4 regions of the Sphingomonas sp. LH128 genome follow, and region 2 is predicted to be linked to each of the others. Evidence: riboswitches for the same ligand, from Rfam matches in the RefSeq annotation. Region 2 holds a riboswitch; each other region holds the start of a gene.
What was found. A riboswitch is a leader RNA that binds a small molecule or an ion and turns the genes downstream of it on or off. The one in region 2 is predicted to bind cobalamin.
Positions count from the first base shown of each region.

Region 1 (3,876 bases), on a different contig from region 2:
CAGGGGCAGCCGGTGGCCGGGGCCCATCTCATCGCTGACTTCGTGAATGACCCGGACGCGAAGGAGGTCGTGACCGGCACCGACGGCACCGTAACGCTCGTCGTGCGTAACCAAGGCCTCAATGTCATTCATGCCGTCTATAACGGACCTAGCGACAACCCGACCAAGTACCGCAATGTCGAACTCACGGCGACGCTCAGCTTCACGCTGGAACACAAGCCGGAATGATACTTGCGTCCGGCCGCTCGACCGTCATGGTCGGGCGGTTGGATCTCGTTTGCGTGCTTACCGGCGACAACCAGTGAGCATGGAGAATGTGGCATTGCGAGACGCTGGCGTCAGTGGCCATCCTTGCCCAGACGCGCATCTTCTTCGCGCCAGTCGCAAATGACCTGAGGAGCGCCCAGCAGGCGCTCAACCTGCGATACCGAATAGGTCGGCACCGATACGATCTGCCCCTTACGGATACTCACGGATCCACTGGGGGTAAGACGACCGTCCTTGGTCCAGCGCACGCGTTCCTTGTTGGTGAGCGGCAGCACCGCAAGAAGTTCCTTAGGCGTAAGCGGTCGTTTGGCCAGTTCGACCAGACGGCCCATCAGATCAGCCAGATCGACTGAATCGGGTCCGCAGTCAGGCGCCAAGATGACGAACGCCTCGTTCAGCGCACGCCACTCGATCCGCGCACGCGGCCAGAACGCGGCACGTACGAAACGCTTCGCCTGCCCCCTTCGCAAACCCAAGGCAACATGATCCTCAAAACATCGCCCGAAGGACAGTCGCCATCCATCGCCGTCCACGCGCCAGCGCAGTTCTGCAGATATGCGGGCGAGACGAGAGTGTGCAGGCGCGTACCCACAGTAACCGCCATGGGGGGACAGTTGCATTGCGGCAGACATGGCAGTCGAACGAACCCTTGACGGAGAAGACCCGCACGTCGTTGAGCGGCGGCCTGATGCCCGGTCACCTGCACGGCGTCCCCGGTCACGTCTGCTCCATGGACTTGAGGATCACCGCTGTGACGGCGAACCTGCTTGAGCATTTCCAGATCTTGCCAATCAGCAATGCCGCAGCGGCGACCGCGATGTTCAGATCAAGAAACCATCATAGTTTTGCAGGTTCTCGAGGAGCTTTCCAGCCTTTCCTCACGTGTACCGCTCCTCGGCCAAGTACGAGCGCGGACTGCGTCGCTGACGGAATAGCCTCACATCGAAACCATCATATAAAGATATCTTTATATGATGGTTGACAGTTGGCTGGCGATGGTGTTGAGAGAGCGTGTCGAGGTTCCCCGCTTCAGGCATGACGGCGGGGCTAAGACGGGAAGCCGGTGGTGCCCTTCGGGGCAGAGTCCGGCGCTGCCCCCGCAACTGTAAGTGGCGAGTGGCGGTTCCATTTCGTGTCACTGAGCCTTGCACAAGGCTCGGGAAGGCCGGAACCGCCGCAATGACCCGCAAGCCAGGAGACCTGCCTTCGGCGCCATAACGTTCCTCGGACGGGGGTTCCTCCGGTGGATCGCGCTTGAAGCGTGGCCCGCAGTCTATCCGCCGTGTGGGCCGCTCCTACTTTGCGCGTTCTTCCTTCGATCCTTCCGCCCGGCCAAAGCAGGTGATCGGTCGATGTTTGCAATCCTGTCCCGCCCCTTCGCAAATCGACGAATGCGCCCGCGCGCCGTGTCATCGGGCTGAGCCCCGCCTGACGCGGCGCGCCGCAAATCCAGACCCATTCCCGAACCACAACGACGGACGGCGTTCGCGCCGGACCGCAGGACACCGTGCATGCCCGCAACACACGCCAACCCGACATTCCCACGCCCTCGCCTCACCCGTATCGCTTCCGGCGCGCCGCTGGCGCCCACGATCAGGCGATCTTCAGGACAACCGGCCATGACAGACGACGATCTCACATTCTCCATCAGCAGCATTCGCTTCGACGAGAATTATCGCCCCTCCGACAACACGCGGATCACGACGAACTTCGCCAATCTGGCCAGAGGCGAGCACCGCCAGGAAAACCTGCAGGCTGCCCTCAGGATGATCGACAACCGCTGCAACGATCTGGCGGATTGGGACAATCCCGAGGGTGACCGCTACCGGGTCGAGCTCGATATCGTCTCGGTCGAGATGCATGTTGCTGCGGGCGATGGCGGCGATGCCTTCCCGATGATCGAGATCCTGAAGCCGAGCATCATCGACCGAAAGACCGATACGTGCATCGCCGGGATCGCCGGGAACAATTTCTCGTCCTACGTGCGCGATTACGACTTCAGCGTGCTGCTGGCCGAGCATAACAAGGGACGGTCTACGTTCGCGACGCCGGAGGGCTTCGGCGATCTGCACGGCAACCTGTTCCGGCACTTCCTGGCCTCGCCTACATACCGGGACAATTTCGCGAAGCCTCCGGTCATCTGCCTGAGTGTCTCGAGCAGCCAGACCTACCATCGCACGGAAAACCGCCACCCGATCCTGGGGATCGAGTACCGGCAGAGCGCGTTCTCCTCCACCGACGAATACTTCGCGAAGATGGGCCTGCAGGCGCGCTACTTCATGCCTCGGGGCAGTGTCGCGCCGATGGCGTTCTATTTCACCGGCGATCTGGCAAGCGATTACACCAGCCTCGAACTGATCGGCACGATCAGCACGATGGAATCGTTCCAGAGGATCTACCGGCCCGAAATCTACAACGCCAATTCGGCTGCGGGGAAATGCTTCCGGCCCAGCCTGAACCATCAGGACTTCTCGTCCACCCGGATCGTCTACGACCGCGAAGAGCGCAGCCGCCTCGCCATCGAGCAGGGCCGGTTTGCGCAAGAGCACTTCATCCGGCCGTACCAGGCCGATCTGGACCGCTGGTCCGCCGGCTACGCCGCCAGCCACATCCTTTGACAAGACAGCACACAAGGTCATCCAACATGAAAACACTGTTGCCCACTTTGACCGCTGGCAGTCTGCCCAAGCCCTCTTGGCTGGCCGAGCCCGAGAAACTCTGGTCGCCCTGGAAGCTGGAAGGCGAGGAACTGGTCGCCGGCAAGCACGATGCGCTGCGCCTGGCCGTGGACGATCAGCGGCAGGCCGGGATCGACATCGTCGGCGATGGCGAACAGACCCGCCAGCACTTCGTTACGACATTCATCGAGCACCTGAGCGGCGTCGATTTCGAGAAGCGTGAGACGGTCAGGATCCGCAATCGCTACGATGCGAGCGTGCCTACGGTCGTCGGCGCGGTCGCCCGCCCGCAGCCGGTCTTCGTCGATGATGCCCGGTATCTGCGCACGCAGACCGATCAGCCCATCAAATGGACGCTGCCCGGCCCGATGACGATGATCGATACGCTCTACGATGCCCATTACCGCAGCCGGGAAAAGCTGGCCTGGGAATTCGCCACGATCCTCAACCAGGAGGCCAGGGAACTGGAGGCGGCAGGCATCGACATTATCCAGTTCGACGAGCCCGCGTTCAACGTCTTCTTCGAAGAGGCCAACGACTGGGGGATCGCCACGCTGGAGAGGGCTGCCGAAGGGCTGAAATGCGAAACGGCGGTCCACATCTGCTACGGGTACGGCATCAAGGCGAACACCGACTGGAAGAAGACCCTGGGGGCGGAATGGCGGCAGTACGAACAGACCTTCCCGAATCTCCAAAAGTCGAAGATCGATATCGTATCGCTAGAATGCCATCACTCGCGGGTTCCGTTGGACCTCATCGAACTGATCCGCGGGAAGAAGGTCATGGTCGGGGCCATCGATGTGGCCAGCGACACCATCGAAACGCCCGAAGAGGTGGCCGATACCCTGCGCAGGGCCCTGCAGTTCGTGGAAGCTGACAAGCTCTACCCGTCCACCAACTGCGGCATGGCCCCGCTGCCCCGCGCCGTGGC
Region 1 is NZ_ALVC01000044.1:30,251-34,126, reverse strand. It holds gene LH128_RS04395 (DUF4198 domain-containing protein) at 1-228, shown strand, start outside; gene LH128_RS31255 (hypothetical protein) at 339-800, opposite strand; cobalamin riboswitch at 1,268-1,490, shown strand; gene LH128_RS04385 (DUF1852 domain-containing protein) at 1,887-2,885, shown strand; gene LH128_RS04380 (methionine synthase) at 2,912-3,876, shown strand, end outside.
Region 1: it holds a riboswitch for cobalamin, as region 2 does, so the genes downstream of both, LH128_RS04385 (DUF1852 domain-containing protein) here and LH128_RS22125 (TonB-dependent receptor) in region 2, are expected to answer to the same signal.

Region 2 (3,876 bases):
ATCGATCACGCCCGCACCGCGATCTCGTACTGCTCGATATAGTCGCGAAAGTGCTCGCGGACGCCTTCGCGGCTGAGGCCGAATTCGGCCAGGTCATATTCGTGCTTGCCGTGCTTGCCCTTGGGGTTTGCAGCCAGGTAGGCTTCCATGGCTGCGCGGGCTTGCGGCGTGAAAGGCTCGTCGAACCTTTCGTAGATGCCCTGCGCCGTGGCGAGCGGGTCGCGCACCAGATCGCGATACTGCACGTCGAAGATCGCATCGTGCCCGTGCTTCGCACGAAAGGCGTTCGACCGCGCGATCATCAGGTCGAACGTCTCCAACAGATTCTCTCCGATGGCCCGAAGATCGACCTGATCGCTGTACATCCGCCGCACTTCCTTGACGAGGCTGCAGGCCGAGCCCAGCACTTCGACCGGATCGCGGTGCGTCATGACCAGTTGCGCGTCAGGAAACTCGGCCGTCAGGGCATCGAGGAACAACGGGTGCCAGGGGTTCTTGAGCGTCCAGCGCCCCGGGGCATTGGCCTGAAGCAGCTGCAGCAGCCGCTTTTCGTAGCGGAAGGCGGGCGCGTAGTCGGCCTCGTCCAGGAACCAGCGGTGGTAGCCCGGAATGTCCGCCTGGGAATCGTAGAGCTGCGCGCAGAACGACGGCGCCATGGCGAACTGGCACTCGGTCGGGCTGTCGGCCTCCTCGTAATGGATCGCGGCGATCTGCGGCGCGTACTTCAGCCCCTGCAGCGTTCGCGTCTGGCAGGCATCGTGACGGGGACCGGCGTGAAGTTCCTGCACCAGCGGCGGCGGCACCGAATCGAACGCTTCCCAGCGCAGGAACGCGCGGCGCGCCGGGTCGGCTTCCAGCAGGTTGATCGCCAGCGTGGTGCCGGTACGCGGAAGGCCGAAGACAAACAGCGGCTTCTCGACCGGGCGCTCCAGAAGTTCGGGGTGGCGCGCCAGCCAGTCCTCCACGCGCATCCGGTTCGCCATCGCGGCCACCAGTGCATCGACCGATCGCGCCATGCCCGCTTCGGTGAATCTGGCTTCGTCCTCGTAGGACTTCAGCAACACGCCAAGCCCTTCGAGGATCGCGGGATCGCCGAAGTCGCTCAATCCGGTCCGTTCGCTTGCCGCTGCGACGATGTCCTGCGCCTGCATGTCTTCTCCCTCATCCCGTGCCGCGTCATCGCGCGGCGTTCGGAGGGGATCATGAAGACATGGGGCACACTTTAGAAGCTACCCGCCGATCACCTTGGCGATATCGGGCGATCAGACCGAAAGGATCAGGGAATCGTCGCTGCGCGGGGGCGTACCGTCGTAGGAGGGCAGAGGCTCGAAGTGCTCGTTCAGCAGTTCCATCGACGAGAGGCCCGCCAGCTTGAACTGGCCGAGACCCGGCTCCTCGTCGCTGCGGCGTGCCTTCGCGGGGTTCATGGCACTGACGACAAGATCGCCGTGCCTTTCGAACAGCATGTGCGGGGCAAGCGTGATCGTGTTGCCGTTGTAACGCGCCGTCACGAACTTTCGCGTGGCTATGGCTTCCATCAGGGTGAGTCGTGGATCAGTCATCGGCACCGCAAATTGCACGGGTTGCCCAAAATGAAAAGCAAGGTTGCAACCGAAAACTCGCAGGACGGGCTTTCGGAAGGCCCCACGCGAACGGCTTGCAAATCGTGCGCGCAGCGAATAATCCCCCGCCCGTCCCTCCGAAAAGGGGGACACGATCGCGTTGGTGCCTTCCGAAAGGGGCTTAAAAGGGAACGCGGTGAGAGGGGCTACCCCTCGAAGCCGAGGCTGTCCCTGCAACTGTAAGCGGTGAGCGCGATGCATATCGCGGCAGGCCAATGTGCCCTGCCGCAGCCACTGGGCCGGACGCTAACTCCTGCGAGGCCTGGGAAGGCCGTGCATCGCGTGACGACCCGTAAGCCAGGAGACCTGCCAGCGTCCGGTCGCTCTTGCCTTGGTCCAGGGGATGGCCGCGGCACGGTGTACTCCGTCTGAGCGACGAACTTGCGGCCAGGCCGCAACGGTGGGTTTCGCCGGTCGCTCGTTCGCGCCCGGATTCCGCCGCTGCACCCGTGCGGGGGGACACCCCTCTCGCGGGAACCTGTCCGTTCGACTGGGAAACGCAACGGGGGTTACAACATGAATACGAGATCGCTTCTTTCCGGCCTGATTGCTTCGGGCGCGTCATTCTGCATGCTTGGCATGTCCGCGACTTCGGCTGAGGCGCAGGAAGCCGCCGAGACGGCGCCGGAGAATGCCAATAACACGGATGCGGGCAACATCGTCGTCACCGCGCGCAAGGCGGGTGTCCTGCAACTCGGCCAGCAGGCCGACGCCTCCAGCCGCCTCGGCCTCACGCCGATGCAGACGCCGGCCAGCGTCGACGTCATCACCAGGGAGATGATCCGCAGCCTGGGCGACCGCACCGTGGTTGCCGCAGCCGCGCGCGCACCGGGGCTCATCAACAACAGCTCGGCCTTCGGTTACTCGCTGAGTTCGCGCGGGTTCACCGGCTACACCTCGGTGATGCAGCTCTACGACGGGATGCGCGTCTACACGACGACCACGCAGACCTTCCCCGCCGACCCGTGGATGGCCGAGCGGATCGAGGTCCTGCGCGGTGCGGCGTCGGTCCTCTATGGAGAGGGCGGCATCGGCGGCGCGATCAACGTCGTGCGCAAGAAGCCCAATACCGAGCAGTTCGAAGGCGAGGTCCGTCTCAGCGGCGGTTCATTCGATACTTATGCGGCGGCGGGCGGGATCGGCGGGCCGATCGGAGACAGGCTCTCGTACCGCGTCGATCTCAGCTACAACCGTTCGGACGGGTGGATGGAGCGCGGGCAATCGCGCAGTCTTGCGCTTTCGGCGGCGCTGCGCTGGCAGGCGCGCGACGACCTCGTGCTGACGCTGACGCACGACCGCGCCGACCTCGACCCGACGATCTGGTACGGCACTCCGCTGCGAGACGGCAAGCTGGTGCGGGACATCCGCAAGAAGAACTACAACATCGCCGACCGCTCGCTGCGTTTCGACGATGCCTGGACCCAGGCCAAGGCCGAATGGACACCGGCCGAGGGGGTGACGATCACCAACGTCGCCTACTACCTCACCGGCTTCAAGCACTGGCGCAATGCCGAGGGCTATGCCTGGTCCGGCGACCAGATCCGCCGCTCGAGCTATCTGGAGATTGTCTACAAGACGAAGCAGTGGGGCGACCGCTTCAACGCGGTGTTCGATCATACGCTGCTGGGCATGGACCACCGCCTGAGCCTGGGCGGCGAGTACAACACCGGCTCGCTGCTGCGCACCGACAGTTCGCCCAACAGCCGCTTCGACCTCGTCGATCCTTACGACTATACGCCGGGCACGTTCCTCGACGGCACATTCGGCACCCGCTACAAGTACAAGACCGATGTGCAGCAATGGGCGCTGTTCGGCGAAAGCCGGCTCTCGCTGTCCGACCGGCTCTCGCTGGTGACGGGGCTGCGCTACGATCGCCCGAAGACCGAGCGGCACGATGCCCTCGATCCGGCGGCGGACTACACCGCCCGCTACCCGAGCACCAGCTGGCGCACGGGGCTGGTCTACAACCCCAGCGACACGATCTCGCTCTATGCGCAGTATTCGGCGGCGGCGGACCCGGTGACGGCGTTCCTCACGGCGACACTGGCGCAGACCAGCTTTGACGTTTCCACCGGGCGCCAGTGGGAGGCCGGGGTCAAAGCGACTTTCCTGGACGGACGCGGCGAGTTCACGCTGTCAGGCTATCGCATCGTCAAGAAGAAGATCCTGACCCGATCCGCCAACGATCCCACGGTGTCGGTGCAGGTCGGACAGCAATCTTCCTACGGCGTCGAGGCCTCGTTCGGACTGGCGG
Region 2 is NZ_ALVC01000307.1:7,789-11,664, reverse strand. It holds gene LH128_RS22135 (sulfotransferase family protein) at 6-1,151, opposite strand; gene LH128_RS22130 (hypothetical protein) at 1,263-1,562, opposite strand; cobalamin riboswitch at 1,709-1,950, shown strand; gene LH128_RS22125 (TonB-dependent receptor) at 2,202-3,876, shown strand, end outside.

Region 3 (3,876 bases), on a different contig from region 2:
GGAGGAAGCTGGTCCGCCCGCATGCTGCACGTTCGAATCAAGGAAACACGTCCCTCGTCCCGCAGTCGGCCTGTCGAAGGCAGCTTTGATCAAGGCCTTCGACATAAGCCGCTCGATGTCCGTCGCCGATCGCGATGCGATCGAGGAAAGCCCGAGATGAGGCCATGACCTCCTGCGGCAGCCATGGCCAGATCAGTCAGCGCTGGACCAGATTCACGGCCGACGCCTTGCCCCGGCGATCGATCTCGATTTCGAATTCGAGTTGATCGCCTTCCGAAAGGCCATGCAGACCGGAGCGCTCGACGGCGCTGATATGCACGAACGCATCGGGCTGGCCGTCATCGCGGACGATGAAGCCGAAGCCCTTCATGCTATTGAAGAACTTGACGGTGCCGGTGGCCTTCTCGCCAGTGGACTGATTCTGAACAGGTGCGGCACTTCGCTCGCGACGTTCGGCAACGATGACCTCTCCCACGATGGTCAGTTCGGAAGCGGAAATCTTGCCGCCTCGCTCGACCAGCTGGAATTCCAGCTGCTGACCTTCCGCCAGCGTTTCGAGGCCGGCGGACTGCACGGCGCTGATGTGCACGAATGCATCGTCGCCGCCGCCTTCAAGCTGGATGAAGCCGAAACCCTTGTCGGGGTTGAAGAACTTGACCGTCCCACGGCCCTGACCGACAACCTGGCCCGGGCCGCCGCGCGAACCGCCACCGCCACCGCCAAAACCGCCGCCTCGCGATCCGCCGAAGCCGCCACGCTGGCCGCCACCGAAGCGGTCACCACCGCCAAAGCGATCGTTGCCGCCGCCCCAACGATCATCGCCGCCGCCGAACCGGTCGCGACCTTGGCCGCGATTTCCCCTGTCGAATGTCATCTTTTAAGTACCTTAAGCTAAGTCCGAGAAACCTATCCTCGCGAGTGAACGTAGCACGCAAGGCCGCAGAACCCGTTTCAGGGTGCAGGATGAAAGGCGATAGCAGCGCAACGACGTCTTGGCGACCAGAGTTCTGCGATCGGCTGCGATGCATGGCACGGAGGCGACTTTAGCACAGCGATGACCGAAATTTCACGCAATTCGACAATCGATCCGGCCGTCGCCGACCCTTGCCAGGCGCTCGGAAGCAAATTTTGCTCCCCGGAGCGGCCCGTCAGCCCTGGCATCGCTAGTCGGGAGTTCAGGATACAGGCCGTACCTGGACGCCATACAGACAGGCTTGTGCCGTGAAACCGTTTGAGATAGCGCGCCATATCTGCCCTTCATTGGTGCAGACAAGATCGCGCTGGTGCCTCGAAAGAGGCTTAAAAGGGAACACGGTGAGAAGGCATGCCCTTCGAATCCGAGGCTGTCCCTGCAACTGTAAGCGGTGAGCGCGATGCATATGTGCGGTGGGACAAAGGTTCCTGCCGCCAGTCACTGGGCCGGACGCTGCAACATGCGAGGCCTGGGAAGGCCTTGCATCGTCGCATTGACCCGTGAGCCAGGAGACCTGCCTGCGTCTGGTCGCTCATGCCGTGGTCCAGGGGGTGGCCAAGGCCCGGAATCATTCCGTTCGAGCGACGAACCAGCGGTGGAGGCCGCATCGGTTCGCGCAGACGGTCGCCCGCGGCGTCCGACCGCCGGCGCGCGTCGACCGTCTTGATGGCGGCAAGCCTCCCACCCAGTCGCAGGCGTCGGGGGGAATGATGATGAATTTGATGAAAAGCGCTGCGCTGGTGCGCATCGTGGCAGGTACCGCAATGGCGCTGGCGACGATGCCCGCCTGCGCCGAAGAGGCACCCGCCGGCGGCGCGGATGGCGGTTCCGGCGAAATCGTGGTGTTCGGACGCGGCGAGGCCAAGATCGGCACCGCCCATGCCGCCAGCGAGGGCAGCGTCGGCGGTTCCGACCTGCTGGTCCGTCCGCTTCTGCGGGTCGCCGAACTGCTTGAGGCGGTGCCCGGCATGGTAGCGGCGCAGCATTCGGGCAGCGGCAAGGCCAACCAGTACTTCCTGCGCGGCTTCAACCTCGATCACGGCACCGACTTCACGACTTATATAGATGGCGTGCAGATGAACCTGCGCAGCCACGGGCATGGCCAAGGCTATCTCGATCTCAACGGCCTGATCCCCGAGATCGTCGCCCGCGAAGATTTCCGCAAGGGGCCGTACCGCGCAGATGGCGGCGACTTCGCACTGGCCGGCGCGGCCTACATGACGACCATCGATGGGTTCGACCGCCCGTGGATCTCGGTAGAGGGGGGATCGTACAAGTCGGGGCGGCTGGCCGCCGGTGGCACCATCAAGGATGTGGCGGGTGGCAGTCTCACGCTGGTGGGGCAGGCCAAGCGCTATGATGGTCCCTGGCAGGAGGCCGAGCATCTGCGGCATTACTCCGGCTTTGCGAAGTACATCGCGTCCGCTGGCGAAGGCACCGTCGAAGCATCGCTCCACGCCTACCACGCCACTTGGCGGCCGACCGAGCAGATCCCCGAGCGGATCATCGGCAGTGCGCTGTGCCCTGACGAATTCTGCTCCCCCGATCCTTCGGCGCGTGGCCGCACAACGCGCTTCGTCGGCAACGTCGCGGTGCGACAGCCGAACTGGAGCGCTAATGTCTATGCCCAGTACTACGACTGGAACATGTATTCGAACCCAACTTATGCCGATCCGGACGGCACCAGCGCGCAGATCGACCAGTTCGACAAGCGCTGGGTCGTGGGTATCACCGCGCGCAAGCAATGGGCTGTGGGCTCGACGCTGCAACTGAGCATGGGCACTGAAAACCGCTACGATCACATCGGCAACGTCGGGGTGAATCGCACCGAGACCCGCGCCTTTTTGTCCTCGCTGGGTCGATACCACGTCGAGGAACTGTCCGGCGCGCTCTTTGGCGAAGCGACCTGGAAGCCGGTGCCCGGCCTCAGGCTAACCGGAGGCCTGCGAGGCGATTACTACCACTACGCCGTTCGCGCGCGCGACGCCATGGCGACCGAACTGGGAACCGGCAGCGGACACGATTCGATCGTCTCACCCAAGGTATCGGCAGCCTATGAGATCGTCCCGCAGTTCGAAGTCTATGCCAACTGGGGCCGCGGCTTCCATTCCAACGACGTGCGCGGTGCGGTGAACGTGGAATCGCCCGTGCCCGTTCTGGTGCGCGGCACCGGCAAGGAACTGGGCGGGCGCCTGCAACTGGGCACCGTCTCACTGACCGCGACGTACTGGTGGCTCGACGTGGGCAGCGAACTGCGCTTCGTCGGCGATTCCAACGCGGTGGAGCCGACCGGCGCCAGCAAGCGTCATGGCTACGAGGTGGTCGGGTTCTGGCGCCCGCTGCCGTGGCTGGCGCTCGATGGCAGCTATGTCGCCAGCCACTCGCGCTACGACAACGGAGATCGCATTCCCAACGCGGTCGAGAACGCGGTCTCCGCCGGCGCGGCGATCGTGCTCGATCCGTGGGAGGCGAGCGTGCGCGTCCGGCATCTCGGCCCCTACCCGCTGATCGAGGACAACTCGCTGCGCGACAAAGGCAGCACGATCGTAAAAGCCCGCGCCGCATGGAAGGGCCGCAAGATCGAGATCTACGGCGAAGTGCTGAACATCTTCGACAGCCACGACAAGGACATCGCGTACTACTACGAGTCCTACATCCCGGCGTTCGACACCAATGGCCCGGTCGAGGGACGTCTCAGCCGCGTGATCGAACCACGCACGTTCAAGATCGGCGCACGCTACACGTTCTGATCACCAGCACGGCCTGTCCCGTCATTCGACGGGACAGGCCGTCGGTTGCCGCTTATCCGGGCCATGATCCGGGGATGCGTTCTACGCTTCGTGTACATCTACACCGTACCGCAGGAAGCGACGAGCGAGACCATAAGCGACATTGAGGCCTGT
Region 3 is NZ_ALVC01000502.1:1,262-5,137, forward strand. It holds gene LH128_RS29260 (cold-shock protein) at 197-874, opposite strand; cobalamin riboswitch at 1,265-1,509, shown strand; gene LH128_RS29265 (TonB-dependent receptor) at 1,681-3,723, shown strand.
Region 3: it holds a riboswitch for cobalamin, as region 2 does, so the genes downstream of both, LH128_RS29265 (TonB-dependent receptor) here and LH128_RS22125 (TonB-dependent receptor) in region 2, are expected to answer to the same signal.

Region 4 (3,876 bases), on a different contig from region 2:
TTCGGCAGTCTCGGTCAGCGAGCGTTCGAACTGGATATGATCGGTCACATCATCGAACGTGAAGACCATGCCGCCGTTCTTGAGCGATACCGAACGGACGGTGAAATAGCGCCCGCGCATCGTGCAGTTGGCGACGACCCGCGCGCCGCCGCCCTCGCGCCAGTCGAGCGCTTCCACCCGGTCCAGCCCGCATTCGCCGGTGCACCAACCCGACAGCGCCTCATGCGTGTCGATGGCGGGACCGTCCTCGGCCAGCGCCAGCACCGTGAGCATGCCCTCGTTCCACGCCTGAAGCTGGCGCTGGGCGTCGAAAAGGCAGACGCCTTCGGAGAGCGTATCCAGCGTCGCCTGCAGCGCCAGGTTGCGTTCGGCCAGTTCGCGGGCACGCTGGCGGGCATCCTCGGCCTTGACGGTGGTGATGTCGGTATAGATGCCGACGGTGCCGCCTTCGGTCGTGCGCAGCTCGTTGATCTGGATCCAGCGGCCGTCGGCCAGCGCCTGCACGTGCGCGCCCTGCGCCCGCTGATGCTGCGCCATGCGGTCCTTGAGCCAGCGCTCGGGTGCCATGCGCGAGCCCATGGTGGCGCCGGTCTGCGCGAGGCGGCTGGCGAGTTCGGCGAATTCGGGCGCATCGCCCTGCACGCCTTCGAAATTGGGAAAGATCTTCAGGTAAGCGCGGTTGCACAGGACCATACGGTCTTCCGCATCGAACAGCGCGAAGCCGTCCGACAGCGATTCAATGGCATCGCGCAGCATCACGCGGGCGGCGGTGGCATCGCCATGAGCGGCGGCGAGCTGCGCATTGACCGTGTTGAGCCGCTCCAGCGCCACCTCCAGCGCGCCGGTGCGGTCGCGCACCATGGCGTCGAGCGAGATCGCCGTCTCGAACATCGAGAACGCCCCGCCCTGCATGTCGGTGGAGCGCTCCACGCGGTCCATCAGCGCGGCGTTGATCTTCTCCAGCTGCGCGATGCGGGCGCGCAGGCGGGCGGTTTCGGTGTCGCGGGTTTCGGGGTCAGTCAGGGCCATGATCGTCTCCCGACCTCACACCCCCTTCGCCATTGCGAGCGCAGCGAAGCAATCCAGGGCGGTTTGCGCGGCTCTGGATTGCCGCGCTACGCTCGCAATGACGAAGGTTGGGGTACATGGTTGTGCTTACGCCGGGACCGAACCTAGCACACCCGCCAGCGCGGCTTCGATGGCCGCGCGGTCCAGCCCCTTCTGGCCGATCACCACCAACTGCGTGCGGCGGGGCTCTTCGGCCTTCCAGGCGCGGTCGAAGAAGTGCTGGATGCGCGGGCCGACGCCCTGCAGGACGAGGCGGCTGGGCTTGCCCGCCAGCGCGACCATGCCCTTCACGCGCAGCACGTCGTGCGCGGCGATCTGTTCCTTCAGGCCTACCAGCAGCGCGTCGATATCGGCCACTTCGCCGCCGTTCAGGATGAAGGTGTCGAAGTCGTCATGGTCGTGATCGTCGTCGAGGCCGTCGATATGCGACTTGCGGCTGTCGAGGTCGTCCTCGGCCGCCGCGACGATGCCGAGCAGCGCGGCGATGTCGACCGCGCCGTGGTCCGCGCGCACGATCTTGACGCCGGGGCGCGTCTCGGCGGCGACGGTCTTCTCGACTTCGGCCAGCACGGCCGCATCGACGAGGTCGGTCTTGTTGAGCACCACCATGTCGGCGCAGCCCAACTGTTCCTCGAACAGTTCCTCGAGCGGGCTGTCGTGGTCGAGGTTGGGATCGGCGGCGCGGGCGGCGGCAAGTGCCTCTTCGTCCGTAGCGAAGCGACCGGCGGCGACGGCATCGGCGTCGATCAGGGCGATCACGCCGTCCACTGTCGCGCGGGTGCGGATGTCCGGCCACTGGAAGGCCTTGACCAGTGGCTTGGGCAGCGCGAGGCCCGACGTCTCGATGATGATGTGGTCGGGCGGGGTCTCGCGGTCGAGCAGCTTCTGCATCGTCGGCAGGAAGTCGTCGGCCACGGTGCAGCAGATACAGCCGTTGGCGAGTTCAAGGATATCGTCCTCGGGGCAGGCCTCGTCATTGCAGCCCTTGACCAGTTCGCTGTCGACGCCGACGTCGCCGAACTCGTTGATGACGAGGGCGAGGCGGCGGCCCTTGGCGTTCTGCAAAAGGTGGCGGATCAGCGTGGTCTTGCCCGCGCCGAGGAAGCCGGTGATGACGGTGGTGGGTACTTTGCTCAAGGGTCTCACTCCCGCGCCGGCGACTTCTCGCGGCGGGGCGTACCGGCGCTTTCGCGCCGGCGCGGGGCAGGGGCGACGGACAGGCGCGAAGACGCCCGGCGACCTGCTCCGCCGCGGCCCCGGGCCGCATGCGTGTCGTCGCTCAGACGGTGAACCGTGCCGCGGCCATCCCCTGGACCAAGGCAAGAGCGACCAGACGCCGGCAGGTCTCCTGGCTCGCGGGTCACAGCTTGATGCACGGCCTTCCCGAAGCCTCGCATGTCGCAGCGTCCGGCCTCAGTGGCTGCCCGTCCCGCTGGGGACAGGCGATGTGCATCGCGCTCGCCGCTTACAGTTGCAGGGACAGCTGCGGATTCGAACGGCGAACCGTTCCCACCGCCTTCCCTTTTAAGCCCCTTGCGGGGCACCGGCGCGATCTTGTTCCCGGCGGATACCGGGAGGCAGGGGTGGGCGCAAGTGTTGGTTTCAGCGTGCCGGAAGGATGCGGGCGCGGCATTCTCCGAAACCGATGGAAACGAAGCCGTCAGCGGCGGCGGTGGCGGTGATGGAGATTTCGTCGCCGTCCTCCAGGAACGTGCGGGTCTCGCCACTGGCCAAGGTGAGGGGCGACTTGCCGCCCTGCGACAATTCCATGAGGCTGCCGAAACCCTCTCGCTCGGGAGCGGAAATCGTGCCGGTGCCGAGCAGGTCGCCGGGCGTCAGGTTGCAGCCGTTGGATGCATGGTGCGCGACCATCTGGTTCACCGTCCAGTACATGTTGGTCGCCGGGCCGTGGCTGAGGCGATGGGGCGGAAGCCCGGCCTTGCGCATGGCCTGCGTGGTCAGGTGGACCTGCAGCATGACGCCCAGCGCGCCGTGGGCCTGATCATCCGCGTCAGACAGATAGGGCAGGGGCTGCGGGTCGCCTTCCGGTCGGGGCGGCTGGGCCGCGCGGAAGGGCGCGAGGGCTTCGGGCGTGACGACCCATGGCGAAATCGTCGAGTGGAAGTTCTTCGACAGGAACGGGCCGAGCGGCTGGTATTCCCACCCCTGCACATCGCGCGCGGACCAGTCGTTGAGCAGGCAAAAACCGGCGATATGCTGCGCAGCATCGGTGATCGGCACGGGCTCGCCGAGGTCGTTGCCGCTGCCGATCCAGACGCCCATCTCCAGTTCGTAGTCGAGCCTTGCAGTCGGCGCGAAGATCGGCGCATCGGCCTCGGGCGGCTTGCGCTGGCCGGTGGGTCGCACGACCGGTACGCCCGAGGGACGGATCGAGGACGCGCGGCCGTGATAGCCGATCGGCACGTGCTTGTAGTTGGGCAGCAGCGGGTTGTCCGGGCGGAACTGGCGGCCGATGTTGTTGGCGTGATGGATACCGACATAGAAGTCGGTGTAGTCGCCGATGCGCGTGGGCAGGTGCAGCATGCAGGCTTCGACCGGGTGCAGCATGGGCTCGATGACCGGCCGCCTGGCTTCGTCGCAGAGCAGGTCGGAGAGGGCATGGCGCAGGGCGCGGCGGTCTTGCGCGGGAATGGCCAGCAGGCGGGCCATGCTGGCGTCGCTGCAGATTTCTGTGAGGTTCAGCGGGATGAGTCGTGCCGCCGCCAGCGCGCCGAGGTCGAGGATCCGGTCGCCGATTGCCACGCCGATCCGAGTTCCCGGCGTTTCAGCCATCGAGAACACACCGAA
Region 4 is NZ_ALVC01000176.1:25,313-29,188, reverse strand. It holds gene LH128_RS14990 (PAS-domain containing protein) at 1-1,029, opposite strand, end outside; gene cobW (cobalamin biosynthesis protein CobW) at 1,156-2,205, opposite strand; cobalamin riboswitch at 2,390-2,631, opposite strand; gene fahA (fumarylacetoacetase) at 2,671-3,876, opposite strand, start outside.
Region 4: it holds a riboswitch for cobalamin, as region 2 does, so the genes downstream of both, cobW (cobalamin biosynthesis protein CobW) here and LH128_RS22125 (TonB-dependent receptor) in region 2, are expected to answer to the same signal.